Regions from separate parts of the Paenibacillus sp. GCM10028914 genome, predicted to be linked through region 1. Evidence: predicted binding sites of a transcription regulator. Region 1 holds the regulator's gene; each other region holds the start of a gene.

Region 1 (5,769 bases):
GAATTGTTTTTCGATAAAAAACAAAGTGTGATTCTGACATCTGCAACACTTTCTGTTGATAAATCATTCCAGTACATGATCGATAATTTAGGGCTACAGGAAGCTTCAGACCTGGGACGTCTTAACACGGTCCAACTGCCTTCGCCTTTTAACTACAGAGAGCAGGCACTGTTGTTAATTCCAAGAGATTTCCCGAGTGTCAAGGGCACAGTGGGAGATCCGCTTTTCGTAAATACACTTGTTCAGTCCCTTAAAGATGCCGCAATGGCAACTAAGGGAAGAATGCTGGTGTTATTTACTTCATATCGGATGCTTCGACAGGTCTATGAACCATTGAAAGAAGCATTATCATCAAGTGACATTGCGGTTCTTGGACAAGGGATGGACGGAACGAGCAGAACCAAACTGATTCGCAGATTTCAGGACAGCAGCGCGTCGGTTCTTCTGGGTACCAGCTCATTCTGGGAAGGGGTAGATATCCCAGGTGAAGCTTTGACGTGTCTTGCAATCGTTCGTTTGCCGTTTCAACCGCCTAATCATCCATTAGTGGAAGCGAAGAGTGAGCTGCTCCAGCAACAGAAGAAAAATCCATTCATGAAGCTTTCAGTGCCACAGGCTGTTATTCGTTTTAAACAAGGATTTGGGCGACTTGTACGGACTGCACAAGACAAAGGGATTGTCATCGTATATGATACCCGTGTAATTGAATCCTATTATGGAAAACATTTTTTGTACTCACTTCCAGGGCCTAAAATGGAACATATGCCAACGGAGCAAATGGTACCTCGTATTACGGAATGGCTTCATGGAGAAGGAACAGTATAATAACAAGTCGAATTATAATTTGACATTATCATTAGGGGGAGCATGCATGAAATCGGATAAAATATCAGAGGCCGTTGTTCGCAGACTGCCCGTTTACTTGCGCTATTTGAATGAGCTTCATATTCGTGAGGTAGCAACTGTGTCCTCACAAGAGTTAGGGCAAAAACTTGATCTAAACCCAGCACAAATTCGTAAGGATCTGGCCTATTTTGGAGATTTCGGTAGAAAGGGTATTGGATACGATGTCAGTTACCTAATCGAAAAAATCCGTCATATTTTAAAGCTGGATCAACAAATTAACGTAGTGCTTGTGGGTGCAGGTAATCTTGGACAAGCCTTGTCTAACTACAATGCTTTTCTGAAAGATAATATGAAAATTGTAGCTATTTTTGATGCATACAGTCCAAAAGTGGGCACCAAGATTAATAATATTGTTGTACAGCCAATGGAAGAACTGACGGCAACAATTAAAGAATATAACATACGAATCGGTATCATCACCGTTCCAGATGTGGAAGCGCAGGCTGTTGCCGATAATCTTATTTCGGCAGGTATTGAAGCGATTCTTAATTTCGCTCCAATCATTTTGAAAGCACCGCCTCATATCCGAATCCATACGGCTGACTTCACAACTGATCTGCAAAGTCTGGCCTATTACTTGGTTAATGGAAAGGAAGATACCGAACATGAAGAAGCATAAATGGATGATTACAAACGGTACCTTTGCCGTGCTACGGGAAGGAAAGTCTGTTCTCCGTGGTTATATGGTAGTTGAGGACGACCTAATTACCTATATCGGTGAAGAAAAGCCTGTAGTCGAGGAAGATATAGAAGTTATTGACGGTACACATCTCTTCTTCATGCCAGGGTTAATTAATACGCATGGTCATACAGCTATGTCGCTTCTTCGCGGACATGGAGATGACCTTGCTCTTCAAGTATGGCTTCAGGAGAAGATGTGGCCAATGGAAGCAAAGTTCACAGCGAATGATGTATACTGGGGAACGTCGCTTTCCGTAATTGAAATGCTTAAGGGAGGAACAACGACCTTCCTTGATATGTATGATCATATGGATCAGGTCGCTGCTGTAACGGAACAATCGGGTATGCGCGGGGTACTTACACGCGGCGTAATCGGTTTGTGTGCTCCTGATGTCCAGAAGCACAAGCTCGATGAGGCTATTGCCTTCGCAAAGGATTGGCATGGCGCAGCAAATGGTCGTATTACGACCATGATATCGCCGCATGCACCTTACACATGTCCTCCTGATTACATTGAAAAGTTCGTCCAGGCTGCTCATGATCTGGACTTACCCTTGCACACTCACATGTCGGAAACGACTACAGAAGTAGAGCAGAATGTTCAGGAATATGGATTAAGACCTGTAGCTCACTTGCAGAAGCTAGGATTTTTCTCCAGACCGGCACTTGTAGCTCACGGGGTTCATTTAACGGATGAGGAGATTGAGATTTTGGCGGCTCATCAGGTTGCGGTATCTCATAATCCGGGAAGTAACTTGAAGCTGGCAAGTGGTGTAGCAAGAGTACCAGAATTGCTTAAGGCTGGAGTAACCGTTTCTTTAGGTACTGATGGTCCTGCAAGCAACAACAACTTAGATATGTTTGAAGAAATGCGATTAGCTGCGCTCATTCATAAAGGTGTTACTGGTGATCCCACGGCAATTCCGGCTTCGGAAGCGTTGCGTATGGGTACTGAGTATGGTGCGAAGTCACTCTTCTTAGAAGGACTTGGAACTCTGGCTCCTGGAATGAAGGCGGATTTTATCGCGTTGAATACAGATCAAGCGCATTTCTTGCCACATACAGATTTCATCTCACACGCTGTTTATTCCGCAAGTGCAAAAGATGTTGAGCATGTTTGGGTAGATGGTAAACAGATCGTCAAGAATGGAAATTGCTTAACTTTAGATGAAGAGAAGATTCGCCGTGAAGCTCAAAGTGCATTCGAACGGTTGTTGACCCTCTAGAAAATAACAAGGGAGCGAGGGAACGCAGGTGAAGAAAAAGACAAAGCGGATACTCCTCGGCGTTTCCGGATTTTTGCTCATATTGTTGGCTTTCCAAATATACTATTCAAATGTTATGTCTGACCCTTGGAACCAAGAGAAGCTGGCGATAACAGCAGCTCAGGAGTACGGGGGATTAATAAAAACGGATAAAACCTATAGATCAGTCTGGGATAAGGATAGTATATACTGGGTTGTATCGGGGCAGGATGCTGACAACAAGGGAATTATGGTATGGGTGAAGTTTACGGAGGATAATAAGCCAGTAGGAGGCCCTGAAACGGTGCATTCCGAGGCTTTAAGTGATGGTATGACGGAAGCTCAGATTCGTAATCAGATTCATGCTGATTTACCTGGAGCCGTCATCGAAAGACTTGTTCCTGGTATGTATGAAGGCGAGTATGTCTGGCAGTTATTATATACTCTGAATAATGAATCAAAATATCGGTTTTACCGTTTTCAGGATGGAAAACCAATTGGTGAGGACATTGTTTTACCGAACCAATAAATTACAAACACTCCATTGTACTTACAGTGGAGTGTTTGTGCTTGTTATAAATAAAAGCGATTACATAAAATTTTAAAAAATAATTTTTAATATATTCACAGGTTGATATGAATTTCGTATATAAGATATGATATACTCATAGATGTATCAAAGGGTATATAGTGTTGATTTATAGGAAGTCTTGCAACTAGGTATTCGCATAGATATATATTTTGTACAAGGAGGAACTTCATTGAAACTACGTATTGTTCCTATCGTTCTGACCGTTGTTATTTCTGCATCCATGCTTTTTGGTGGATGGTATCTGTATCGGCAAATGGCTCTTAAGAATCCATTAGCTAATGTTGTATCTGAATATGATGGCGTGAAAGGCTCTCAAATAGATATTAAACAGGATACAGTCACTTTGAAACTTGATTTAAAGCCAGAAACAGATTTACGTGGTCTGGTTGAACATATAAACAAAGAGGGCAAGTCGATCGTCGGTAAAAAAACATTGAAGCTAGAAGTGGAAGATCATTCTTCAGAAGAGCTTAATAAGTGGTGGGATGCTGCGATGCTCTCCGTAGCCGAAGCAATGGATACCAAACAATACACAAATATACAGTCATCTTTAGAACAGCTGGCGGAGAATTCGCCTCAGCTAAAAGCAACAGCACAGATTGATGACGAGAATGTATATGTTAGTTTATCCGACGGCAAGTCAGGTAAATTCATAATTTTGCCGCGCCAACCCGGCAAATTGGAGGTGTGGAACCATGCCTAATTGGTCCAAAGAAGTTTTAATTGGCTTTATCCCTGTTTTGTTCGTGTTCCTCGCCTTTATTGGGGTAAATGTACTTCCCATTCTTATTGTTGCAATGCTCGTAGGCGGTCTCGTCTTTCTTGCGAAGATGAGAGGGGGAATTGCTGTAGGGGCAGGCGGTGAACGCAAACGGAAGAAAAGCGGTCCTGCAAAGCTGACCTTTGAAGAAATTGGAGGACAGGACAATGCCAAGCAAGAACTTCGAGAGGCGCTTGATTTTCTAATCCGGCACGAAGAGATCAAGAAGTTCGGAATTCGGCCACTAAAAGGTATACTGCTGACTGGGCCTCCGGGGACAGGTAAGACACTGATGGCCAAAGCAGCGGCACATTATACGAACTCGGTGTTCGTAGCTGCATCCGGTAGTGAATTTGTTGAAATGTACGTGGGTGTCGGCGCTGGACGTATTCGTGACTTGTTTAAAGATGCACGTGCCCGTGCGGCTAAAGAGAACAAGCAAAGCGCTATTATTTTTATCGACGAAATAGATGTTATTGGCGGTAAGCGGGAAGGCGGACAGCAGAGGGAATATGATCAGACATTAAATCAGTTGTTGACTGAGATGGACGGGATCTTTACTACGGAGTCGCCACGGATTCTAGTTATTGCCGCTACGAACAGAAAAGAGATGCTCGACAGTGCGCTTCTTCGTCCAGGACGTTTTGACCGTCACATTCAGGTTGATCTTCCTGATAAAAAGGGCCGTACTCACATCTTGAAGCTACATGCAGGGAATAAGCCACTGCATTCAAATGTTGATCTGGAAAAAATCGCGGAAGAAGCTTATGGTTTTTCGGGTGCACAACTTGAAAGTGTCATGAATGAAGCTGCGATTTATGCCATGCGTGAGAATCAAGAGGTTATTCAGCAGCGTCATTTATCATCGGCTATTGATAAGGTTATGATGGGTGAGCGTTCTGACCGTGAGTCGAACATAGAAGAGAAGAAAAGAGTCGCTATTCATGAATTGGGACATGCGATCATGGCTGAACTTGTCCGTCCAGGAAGCGTTAAGCAAGTTGCGCTCAGCCCTCGGGGGAAAGCACTTGGTTATGTTCGTCACAATCCTCAGCAAGAGCAGTATCTCTATACGAAAACATTTTTGGAAGAGCAAATTATGATTGCACTTGGAGGAGCTGCGGCTGAAGAAATTTATTACGGCGGACGCAGTACAGGTTCCAGTAATGACTTTGAACAATCACTTAACATTGTAGAAACGATGATGAAGTCAGGGCTTACTTCACTTGGTATCATCAATATGAATATGGTTACAACAGAAGAATTGATGAAAGAGAATAATATGATTCTGGAAGACTTGATGAACAGAACAAAATACTTGTTAGAGCAAAACAGAGCGATATTTGACAACTCTCTAAATATACTAATGAGAGAGGAAATTTTATCCGGAGATCAATTCAGATGTCAATTTAGTGAAAACTCTCTTTTACCAGCATAAATTGTTATGTTGGTTATTTTTTTTTACTTTTTTGTCATGCTAAGATATGATTATATATTGGTGCCTGTATAATGTATTTTTCGACAAATAAGGGTACAATAAAGTATAGAGATAAAGGAAAGGGTTGAGCAGAAACCATGTACTTCAA
Region 2 (5,769 bases), on a different contig from region 1:
GTCAGGAGGGATCAGAAGGGATGTTTATGGGAACGACGTTCGCTTTTGCAGCGATTGTATTACTGGCCTCTATCCTTCAAGTAAGTACAGGCTTTGGCTTCTCTATTATGGCGACACCTTTCTTGCTTATGATATTCCTGCCGAATGAAGCCATCCAAATCAACATTATTCTATCGTTAATCATATCGACATCACTCATATGGAAGATACGACGAGATATTGAGTTTAACCTCCTCAAAAGAGTGGTTGTCGGCAGTGTTGTTGGCATACCTTTTGGTGTGTTTATTTTTATGACGATGAATATCGATGCTTTAAAGCTCGGCCTTGGCATATTATTGGTTATCCTAACCTTATTACTTATGTGTAATTTTAAGCTGAAGCCAACACCATTTCGGGATTTCATCGTTGGAGGCTTGTCCGGGGCTTTAACAACAAGTATCGGCATGCCAGGTCCACCGCTTCTGCTGTAATTTTACAGGCACGGCTACGGAAAAAGAGAAGCTGCGGGGAACTACCTTAGCCTTTTACCTCTTTATTTATCTTGTTAGCTTGCTGAGTCAAATCGCTATTAGCGGAACGAATCCAACGGTGTGGAAATCTAGTCTATACGCCATTCCAATCGTGTTTATTGGCTTATTGGTCGGCCAGATGGTGTTCAAACGGCTTAACCAGCGAGTTTTTAGAGTGTTTACCTATGTATTATTAATGAGTACAGGAACATATTTATTGCTGGGAGCTTGAGTTCAACATCGAAATAAATATCAGGCGATGAAACGTTCATCCTTGGTCTCTGCGGTATTCGTCCTGTGCATAGTCATCGCAGTCTTTTTATATGTATCATGTATCTGTAATTTTGTTTTCAATCATATCCGCTATTGGTACATTATTTCATTCTATTGACTTCCGAGTTCAATTGATTATAATGCTTACAAACAATGAAAAACATGTTTTATGTATATGCTTGAGAATAAGGCTCAGGCGTCTCTACCAGGTTACCGTAAATGACCTGACTACATAAAAGATGAGAGAACGAACATTATTTGAAAATAGATAGCAGGATCGAAGGATCAAGTGCTGTGTCTTTTCTATATCATGTAAGGATAGTCTCTCTATTTTATGTAACGTCGATAACCTGGGCAGAAGTCACTGTCCGGGTTATTTGGAGTATCTTCATGGGCAGGATAAAGCTAGATGATTCTAATTACAAAAGGGAGAGTGTACACAACATGAGTTCGCAAAAGAGACATAAGCGTTATGAGGTCAGCAAACAGCTAGGACAAATTGCAATGGGGCAGGCAGCTGCGGAAACGGTGATCAAGGACGGTACACTCGTCAATGTGTTCACAGGAGAACTTCAGGAGCATGTCGATATCGCCATGGCCTTTGGAAGAATTGCTTATATTGGTCAAGCTGATCATACGATCGGCGAGAATACGAAGGTAATTCAGGCGAATGGACGTTATATCACCCCTGGTCTAATCGACGGACATATGCATGTGGAAAGCACAATGATGACGGTAACGGAATTCGCCAAGGCAGCGATGGCTAAGGGGACAACGGCTGTCTTCATGGATCCCCATGAAATTGCGAATGTCTTTGGCTCCAAAGGTGTGCGCTGGATGCATGAAGAAGGCCAGCAGCTGCCGCTTAAAGTATTTACGACCTTTCCATCATGTGTACCTGCTACAACAGATCTTGAAGATGCGGGCGCTGCACTTGGTGTAGCTGATATTGAAGCGGGATTACAGTGGCCAGGTGTTGAAGGTCTTGGAGAAGTGATGAATTTCCCTGGTGTTGTATACGGTGATCCGACCATGTGCGGTGAAATCGAAGCAACTTTGAAAGCGGGCAAGACAGTTACGGGACATTTTCCATCAGAAGATGAGCGCATGCTGCAAGCCTATCTGGCAACAGGTGTGAGTTCTGACCATGAGACAGTTACACGGGAGCAGGCGCTTCAGAAGGTTCGTCTTGGAATGCATTTGATGATTCGTGAAGGTTCGGCATGGCATGATGTAAAAGAAGTTATCAAAGTGGTAACGGAAGATAAAGTATGTACGGATAACATTTCCCTTGTAACAGATGATGTTTATCCTATGACACTATTGAAGCTGGGTCATTTGAATCATGTGGTACGCCGGGCTATTGAAGAAGGCGTTGATCCGGTTACTGCGATTCAGATGGGAACCATCAATGTCGCACGGTATTTCGGCATGGAGCAGGAGATCGGCAGTATCGCACCAGGTAAAGCAGCAGATATATTACTGATTGATGACCTGAAACAGATGGAGCCATCTCTTGTAATTGCCGATGGTGAGGTAGTTGCTGATTCCGGTAAACTCGTTAAGGCATTCCCGGTTTATGAATATCCAGCGGAAGCTCGCAGCTCTGTGCAGCTGAAGCGTGCGCTAACGGCGGACGATTTCTTGCTCCGCAGCAAAGGACAAACACAGAATACACAAGTGAACGTGATCCGTGTTATTGAGAATAGTGCCCGTACAGCCAAAATGACAGCATCTCTGCCGGTCGTAGACGGAATCATCCAGCCGGATCCAGCGGAGGATATTATAAGGCTTGCTTGCATTGAGCGTCATAAAGGAACGGGTCAAATCTCGCTTGGTTTTGCAAGTGGATTCCAATTGAAATCAGGTGCGGTAGCATCCACCGTTGCTCACGATAGCCATAACTTGCTTGTCATGGGGACAAATCCTGAAGATATGGCGTTTGCCGCCAATGAGCTTGCAGCTTGTGGTGGGGGGATGATCGTGGTACAGGATGGTAAGGTGCTGGCGAAGGTAGAAATGCCTGTAGCGGGACTTATGGCAGATCGACCGCTTGAGACGGTTGCTGCTGAGGTAGCCGCGATGGAGGAAGCGTGGAAAGAGCTTGGCTGCGAGATGAATGCTCCATTCATGACTTTCTCGCTCATCGCACTGCCGGTAATCCCGGACATTCGGATCACGAACCGTGGTTTGGCTGATGTGACCGAATTTAAGTTAATTGAAACAGAAATCTGACATTTATCATTGCCAAAAGAGCCCAAGTTGTGAGTGGGCTCTTTCCTTTTTTGCCAAGAACGTGATTTTCGTCACAAATTCACAACTATTTAACCCCTTTCACACCATTTCAATGTGACAAAAATCACAATTCTTCTAACTGCGGTCTGCGAAAATAATGAAAGATAAATTTTAAAGCATTATTACGTGACCAAAAGGAAGGGGTATATTATGGATCCGGTTATGCTCGCGCGAATACAGTTCGCATCGACAACCATTTTTCATTTCATCTTTGTTCCGCTGTCCATCGGCTTGGCATTTCTGATCGCCATTATGGAGACGATGTATGTCGTCAAGGGCAAAGAAATATACAAGAAGATGGCAAAATTCTGGGGGAAACTGTTCCTCATTAACTTTGCTGTTGGGGTCGTTACAGGCATATTGCAAGAATTCCAGTTTGGTATGAACTGGTCGGATTATTCTCGTTTTGTCGGTGATGTGTTTGGAGCACCACTTGCGATTGAAGCACTTCTCGCATTTTTCTTGGAATCTACTTTTATTGGGCTTTGGATTTTCGGATGGGACCGTGTATCCAAGAAAGTTCACTTACTTAGCATATGGCTCGTATCTTTCGGTACGCTCATGTCTGCATTCTGGATCTTGGCGGCTAACTCATTCATGCAACGTCCGGTAGGATTTGAGATCAATAATGGACGTGCGGAGATGAATGATTTCCTAGCTATTATTACAAATGGTCAGCTCTTGGTTGAGTTCCCGCATACGATCTTCGGGGCACTCGCTACAGGCGCATTCCTTGTTACAGGGGTCAGCGCATACAAGCTGCTTAAGAAGAAAGATATTGAATTTTTCAAAAAGTCATTCAACATTGCGATCATTGTCGCGCTTCTCTCTTCCGTGCTCGTTGCTGTCTATGGTCACCAACAAGCACAATACTTGGTTGATACACAGCCTATGAAAATGGCTGCAGCGGAAGCCTTGTGGGAAACAAGTGATGACCCTGCACCTTGGACGGTTATAGCTAGCATTGATCCTGAAAATCAGAAGAATACATCAGAATTTAAGGTTCCTTATCTGCTTAGCTTCCTGTCCTACAGCAAATTTTCCGGTGAGGTTATCGGGATGAAAGAACTGCAGGCACAGTATGAGGCAGAATACGGGCCTGGAGACTATATTCCTCCGGTTCGCACAACATTCTGGAGCTTCCGCATCATGGTTGCTGCGGGTTCTGCTATGATTCTACTTGCTCTTTACGGTGCATGGCTTACATGGCGCAAGAAAGTGGAGAAAGCAGGAAAATGGTTCTGGTACGCTTTGTTGTTTAGTATTTCACTTCCGTTCATTGCAAATACAGCCGGATGGATCATGACAGAAATCGGTCGTCAGCCTTGGACGGTATTCGGATTGATTACAACCGCAGATAGTGTTTCTCCAAATGTAAGTGCAGGTTCAATCCTGTTCTCACTCATTGCATTTAGTACGATTTACGCTGTACTCGCTGCGGTAATGGCTTATCTGTTCGTTAAAGTAATCAAGAAAGGGCCATATGCGGTGGAAGAAGACGATCACAACGCAGCTGACCCATTCAATAAGGAGGGATACGGCAATGTCTCTAAATGAGTTATGGTTTGTACTGGTTGCCGTTCTGTTTATCGGATTTTTCTTCTTGGAAGGCTTTGATTTCGGGGTAGGTATGTCTACCCAATTCTTAGCCAAAAATGATAGTCAGCGCCGGGTGCTCATCAACTCTATCGGTCCGTTCTGGGATGCGAACGAAGTATGGCTGCTGACGGCAGGTGGCGCGATGTTCGCCGCCTTCCCGAACTGGTATGCGACGCTGTTTAGCGGATTTTACATTCCGCTTGTGTTCCTGTTGCTTGCCTTGATCGGCCGTGGAGTTGCATTTGAATTCCGCGGTAAGGTCGGGAATGCACGCTGGAAAAAGGTGTGGGATGCAGCGATCTTCATCGGTAGCATTCTGCCTCCATTCTTACTTGGTGTTGTATTTGCCTGCTTGATTCAAGGGCTGCCGATTGATGAACAAATGCAGCTTCACGCCGGATTTTTCGATGTTGTAAATCTTTACACTGTTGTAGGCGGAGTGACAGTAGTTATGCTATGCTTACTGCATGGACTCATGTTCACGACACTTAGAACGATAGGTGATCTTCAGGAACGTGCTCGCGTTATGGCACGCCGCTTGTTGATTCCGGTTGCTGCGCTGCTGCTTATATTCGGAGCCATGACGTATTTCATGACCGATGTATTTGAAGTTCGTGGTGGGTTATTATCCATTGTACTGGTTATTGGTGTGATTGCCTTTTTGGCAGCCGGTTACTTTATCAAAGTTAAAAAAGACAGCTGGGCATTTGGTATGACTGGAGCCGTTATTGCTCTGTCGGTTATGTCCGTGTTTATTGGACTATTCCCACGCGTGATGATCAGCTCGATCAACAGCGCATTTGATCTAACGATCCAGAACGCTGCTTCTGGACAGTACTCTCTGAAAGTGATGACAATAGTGGCATTAACATTACTGCCTTTCGTATTGGGTTACCAAATTTGGAGCTACTTCGTTTTCCATAAACGGGTACATGAGAAGGAGCATTTAGAGTACTGATGGGTAAAGATCTGCTAGGATACAAAGGAATTAAGACGGTTTTTCTCGTCGTTGCCATCTGTACCCTGGCACAAAGTATGACCATCATATTACAGGCAAAATGGCTGGCGGAGGTTATCTCCGCCCTATTTGCCG
Region 3 (5,769 bases), on a different contig from region 1:
ATGGGATTAAACGGCAGTAAAAAGGTAAAAGATATTCTCATTGATGAGAAAGTGCCTCCGTCTGTTCGTTCCATGATCCCTATAGTATGCGATGGCTCGGGTAGCATCGTATGGATTCCGGGTGTAAGACGCTCTGTTCACGCTGCTGTTGGGCGGCATACATCATGTATTCTCCGCATGGAACTCGTGGATGCGGAGAAAGTGTAAAATGGGAATGGCCCGTTTTTCACTTTCATAGTATAAACACGTAGGAGGTTCTATCAGTTGCAGAATGACATTCAGGAAGTACTTTTCAGCGAAGAGGAAATACAGGCTAAGGTTAAGGAATTAGGGGAGAAACTCAGCGCAGAATATGAGGGACGCGATCCTTTGGTGATTTGTGTTCTCAAAGGTGCGTTTATTTTTATGGCGGATTTGGTTAAGAACATAACGGTACCTATGGAACTGGATTTCATGGCAGTGTCGAGTTATGGTGCTTCAACGAAATCATCCGGAGTCGTAAAAATTATTAAAGATTTGGATGTATCTGTTGAAGGTAGAGACGTATTGATTGTTGAAGATATTATCGACAGCGGTCTGACACTCAGCTATTTGATCGAACTGCTTGAGAACCGTAGTGCCAAATCAGTTGCCGTGGTGACACTGTTTGATAAACCGGCACGCCGGACTGTAGACTTACAGGCAGACTATACTGGGTTTGTTATCCCTGATGCGTTTGTTGTAGGATATGGTCTGGATTATGCTGAGCATTACCGGAACCTCCCTTACATCGGGGTTTTGAAACCGGAGATTTACAGCAACTAAATACCAAGCTGGATCAGGAATCAATGATTGCTGATCCCTGCGCCATTTCGTCTTGTTGAGATGGTCAGACAGGCTGTGGTAAAATATCTTATGTGTCTTTGAGAGGAGGTAGGGGATGAATCGGTTCATCCGGAATTCTGGTTTTTATTTGATTCTATTTTTAGTCGTGGTGGGAATCGTGCAATTCGTTACCAACGGCAACGAAGTAGCCGATAACCCTAGGTATGATCAGCTGCGGCAGGAAATCAAGGCCAACAACGTAAAAGAAATTACAGCTCAATTTGACGGTTATGCATACCTTGTGACCGGTAAATATAAGAATCCCAAGGGTGAAGATCAGTCAGAGAATTTCTCGACCTACATTCCTGCTACTGATGACGCGATGAATGAACTTGTTCAGGCAAGCGAACAGAACGAGATTGAATTCAACGTCAAGAAGATGGAAGGCCAGAGCATTTGGCTGACCTTGTTATCATCATTTATTCCGCTTGTAATCATGTTCATTCTGTTCTTCTTCCTGTTCAATCAGGCTCAAGGCGGCGGCGGCAAAGTGATGAACTTTGGTAAGAGTAAAGCCCGTCTTTATAATGAAGAGAAGAAAAAGATTACATTTGAGGATGTAGCGGGAGCAGATGAGGAGAAGCAGGAACTTGTTGAAGTTGTTGACTTCTTGAAAGATCCGCGCAAGTTTAACACAGTTGGCGCTCGTATTCCAAAAGGTGTTCTTCTTGTGGGCCCTCCGGGTACCGGTAAAACCCTCCTAGCTCGTGCAGTTGCGGGTGAAGCAGGTGTGCCATTCTTCAGTATCTCCGGTTCCGACTTTGTTGAAATGTTTGTCGGTGTCGGTGCATCGCGTGTTCGTGACTTGTTCGAGAACGCGAAGAAGAATGCTCCTTGTATTATCTTTATTGACGAGATCGATGCAGTTGGTCGTCAGCGTGGCGCTGGACTTGGCGGCGGACATGACGAACGTGAGCAGACGCTCAACCAATTGCTCGTAGAGATGGATGGATTCGGAGCTAACGAAGGTATCATTATCGTGGCTGCGACGAACCGTCCGGATATTCTTGACCCAGCCTTGCTCCGTCCAGGCCGTTTTGACCGTCAGATTACGGTTGATCGTCCAGACGTGAAGGGGCGTGAAGCGGTACTTAAAGTACACGCGCGTAACAAACCACTTACGAAAGACGTTAGACTCGATATTATTGCGAAACGGACAACAGGTTTCACTGGTGCTGATCTGGAGAACCTCTTGAATGAAGCGGCTCTACTTGCAGCACGTCGTAATCGTAAAGATATTTCCATGCGTGAAGTGGATGAAGCTATTGACCGCGTTATTGTCGGTACTGAGAAACGCAGCCGCGTGATCAGTGATCGCGAGAAACGAATTGTGGCTTACCACGAAGCAGGCCATACCATTGTTGGTTATTTCCTTGAGCATGCTGATATGGTGCATAAAGTAACGATCATTCCGCGCGGACGCGCTGGTGGATATGTTATTATGATGCCGAAGGAAGACCGTATGCTCGTAACGAAACAAGAACTTCTCGACCGCGTTACTGGTTTGCTTGGCGGCCGTGTAGCTGAAGAGTTGTTCATTGGTGAAATCGGAACTGGTGCATATAGCGACTTCCAGCAGGCTACAGGCATTATCCGTAGCATGATTGTAGAATATGGTATGAGTGAGAAACTCGGACCTATGCAGTTCGGTACTTCACAAGGTCAAGTATTCTTGGGCCGCGATATCGGACATGAGCAGAACTACAGTGATCAAATCGCTTACGAAATCGATCAGGAAATGCAACGCTTCATCAATGAATGTTATGAGAAGTGTAAGCAGGTGCTCACAGAGCACTCCAAGGAAGTTCATCTGATCGCGAATACACTCCTTGAAGAAGAGACACTGGAGCTTGAACAGATTAAGCAATTGATCGAGACAGGCGCACTCAGTGACAAAGAGGATTCAGGAGATGGCGGTCAAGGATCATCCGAGAATGGAGAGCCTGTTATCGATAACATCGGTGACGTGCGCGTTCGGATTCAAGGTAAAGATGAAGCTGAACAGCCTAAATCAAGCGATGATATCCCGAACAATCCATTAGACGGTAACGATCCAGAACGCAAAGATCCGGACGGAGAAACTCCTCCGGGCGGTTCGGACAACGGTAATAATAGATTGACGTAAGAAATGCGATAAAAACGTCGCATTCCGAATAAAAACAAAGAACCGGAGAACGATCATTCGTTTTCCGGTTCTTTTTGTGCTTCTTGTCACATTGACAGTCATTCGAACGTTGTGTACATTAGGTGATAAACGAAAGGTGCATCCTTTCACAAAGAAAATACCAGCATCTTGGACATTGTCACCAGCGGTCATCGTGGACCGCAATACATAAGGGGAGAGGGTCACTCGTGGAAGCTTTGGCACTGGAGCGTAAAGCGGAACAAAACCGTGAACTGCGCGAACGATTAATGCAGTTGAAAAAGGAACGCAATGCCATTATTTTGGCTCATTACTACCAGAGAGATGAAATTCAGGAAGTAGCTGATTTCCGGGGAGATTCTTTCCTGCTTGCACAGAAGGCTGCTCAGACCGATGCAGATACAATCGTATTTTGCGGTGTACATTTCATGGGTGAGAGTGCAAAAATTCTTGCACCAAATAAAACGGTGATTATTCCCGACGAACGTGCTGGATGTCCTATGGCAGACATGGTTAATGTCGATGGGCTTCGTAAGTTAAAAGCGCAGCATCCAAATGCAAAGGTCGTAACATATATTAACTCCTCAGCAGAGATTAAAGCGGAGACCGACATCTGCTGCACATCTTCTAACGCTGTTAAGGTTATTCAATCTGTTGATTCGGATGAGATTATTTGGGTCCCTGATAAAAATCTAGGTCATTATGTTCAGCAGCATACCGACAAGAAGCTTATTATTTGGGAAGGTTATTGTAATACACATGATATGCTAACCGTTAAAGATGTCGTGGAGATGAAGGCTAAGTACCCGAATGCAGAGTTTGTTGTTCATCCAGAATGTCGGCCGGAAGTCGTAGCAATGGGCGATTTTGTGGGTAGCACAACGGCAATTTTAGAATATTGCAGGGATTCCTCTTGCAAAGAATTCATTGTAGGCACAGAAGATGGAACAGGGTATCAGCTTCGTTTAGATAGTCCGGATAAATCCTTCCATTTTGCTACGAAATTTCTGGTTTGTCCGAATATGAAAGTAAATAATCTTAAAAAACTCGTTAAATGTCTTGAGACCATGAAGCCACAAATCTATGTTCCACCCGTGGTTGCCGAGAAGGCCCGAACCTCATTAGAGCGCATGTTACAAGTAAAGTAGCATGCGCTACTCTTTGCTAAAAGACAGGTGAATTACGTGATACCGCAGTATTTAATTGATTTTGATCTGCAGGATTTGCCGGTAGTTGAGACAGATGTAATCGTGATTGGTTCGGGGATAGCTGGATTATATACGGCGATTGAAGCCAGTGCTGACCATAGCGTATTGCTAATCACTAAAAAATCGCTAATGGAGAGCAATACGCGTTATGCTCAGGGCGGAATTGCGGCTGTGACGGCAGAGGATGATTCTCCGGCATATCATCGGCACGATACGCTTTTAGCAGGAGCTGGACTCTGCTCTTCTACAGCTGTTGATGTTCTGGTTCATGAAGGTCCAGCGGGTGTACAGGATTTAATTCGGTTAGGAACCACCTTTGATATTGAGAACGGTGAGCTCGCATTGACGAAAGAGGGAGCGCACAGTCATCGAAGAATTCTCCATGCGAATGGAGATGCGACGGGATACGAAATTGTACGTGCTCTTTCCATTCAGGTAGAGCAGCATCATAATGTGACTGTATGGGATGACCATTTTGTAATTGACCTTGTTACAGAGGAAAATGTATGTTTAGGTGCCCTGGTGCAAATGCCAGATGGCAGTCGTGTATTTGTGCGAGGGCAGGCAACAGTGTTATGCTCCGGTGGAGCTGGTCAGCTATACCGTTATACAACCAATCCAGAGGTGGCTACGGCAGATGGCGTTGCTATGGCTTACCGTGCAGGCGCCGAGATTAGAGATATGGAATTTATTCAGTTCCACCCAACCGCTCTTAGCTACCCAGGTGCACCAAGATTTTTAATATCGGAAGCAGTTCGAGGTGAAGGAGCTTATCTTCGGAATATTAAAGGTGAGCGTTTCATGGAACGATATCATGAACTGCAAGAGCTTGCCCCACGAGACATTGTGGCTAGAGCGATCGTAAGTGAAATGGAAGAGACCAGGGCAACGTTTGTTTATCTCGATATTACTCATGAATCGCCTGAAATGGTGAAGCGCCGTTTCCCGACCATCTACGAAACTTGTATGAGATACGGACTTGATTTGACAACCGATTGGATTCCCGTATCCCCTGCAGCGCATTATATGATGGGGGGCGTTAAAACCGATTTGTATGGAAAGAGCAGTATTTCCAGACTATTCGCATGTGGGGAAGTTTCATCTACTGGAGTTCATGGTGCCAATCGCTTGGCGAGTAACTCCTTATCCGAGGCATTAGTATATGGGCGGAGAATTGTGGAGCAAATCAGAAATCTGCCCGGAAATGGTTCCGACGAGTTACAACTATCCTTCAGTTGGGAACGCAAAGAATCGCCCTCACAAGCTATTGTGGAACGCAGACTGAAGCTACAGAAAGTGATGGTTCGGTATGCGGGTTTACGTCGAAGTAAGGATACACTGCTTCGTGCGATCGATGACTTGAACCGCCAACTTCCGATATTTCACTCCGTGCTCACGAAACGGGAGGAATATGAGTTCGCAAATATGCTCACAAGTTCCCTCTTGGTTGTTCAAGGTGCGCTGCGCCGTGAAGAGAGCCGGGGAGCCCATTACCGTGAAGATTTTCCGCTGCGAGATAATGAAGGATGGCGTAAACATATTGTTCATGTCCTG

The links. The regulator Rex, encoded in region 1, represses fermentation and respiration genes when NADH is low (regulators of the CRP and FNR family bind a similar motif). The targets are predictions, from matches to a motif close to TTGTGAAATATTTCACAA.
Region 2: the regulator Rex is predicted to act here: its motif matches at 3,130-3,147, upstream of ACFQV5_RS07260 (cytochrome ubiquinol oxidase subunit I).
Region 3: the regulator Rex is predicted to act here: its motif matches at 3,124-3,141, upstream of nadA (quinolinate synthase NadA).

What each region holds. Positions count from the first base shown of each region.
Region 1 covers NZ_JBHTFO010000018.1:802,795-808,563, forward strand. Annotated here, with positions in the region: gene dinG (ATP-dependent DNA helicase DinG) at 1-825, shown strand, start outside; gene ACFQV5_RS24400 (redox-sensing transcriptional repressor Rex) at 872-1,525, shown strand; gene ACFQV5_RS24405 (amidohydrolase) at 1,512-2,813, shown strand; gene ACFQV5_RS24410 (cell wall elongation regulator TseB-like domain-containing protein) at 2,842-3,360, shown strand; gene ACFQV5_RS24415 (hypothetical protein) at 3,593-4,126, shown strand; gene ACFQV5_RS24420 (AAA family ATPase) at 4,119-5,621, shown strand; gene ACFQV5_RS24425 (3-hydroxyacyl-CoA dehydrogenase family protein) at 5,759-5,769, shown strand, end outside.
Region 2 covers NZ_JBHTFO010000008.1:172,318-178,086, reverse strand. Annotated here, with positions in the region: partial or broken gene ACFQV5_RS07270 (sulfite exporter TauE/SafE family protein) at 27-741, shown strand; purine riboswitch at 932-1,033, shown strand; gene ade (adenine deaminase) at 1,227-3,017, shown strand; gene ACFQV5_RS07260 (cytochrome ubiquinol oxidase subunit I) at 3,228-4,634, shown strand; gene cydB (cytochrome d ubiquinol oxidase subunit II) at 4,621-5,634, shown strand; gene cydD (thiol reductant ABC exporter subunit CydD) at 5,634-5,769, shown strand, end outside.
Region 3 covers NZ_JBHTFO010000021.1:42,128-47,896, forward strand. Annotated here, with positions in the region: gene tilS (tRNA lysidine(34) synthetase TilS) at 1-207, shown strand, start outside; gene hpt (hypoxanthine phosphoribosyltransferase) at 265-804, shown strand; gene ftsH (ATP-dependent zinc metalloprotease FtsH) at 920-2,989, shown strand; gene nadA (quinolinate synthase NadA) at 3,217-4,155, shown strand; gene nadB (L-aspartate oxidase) at 4,192-5,769, shown strand, end outside.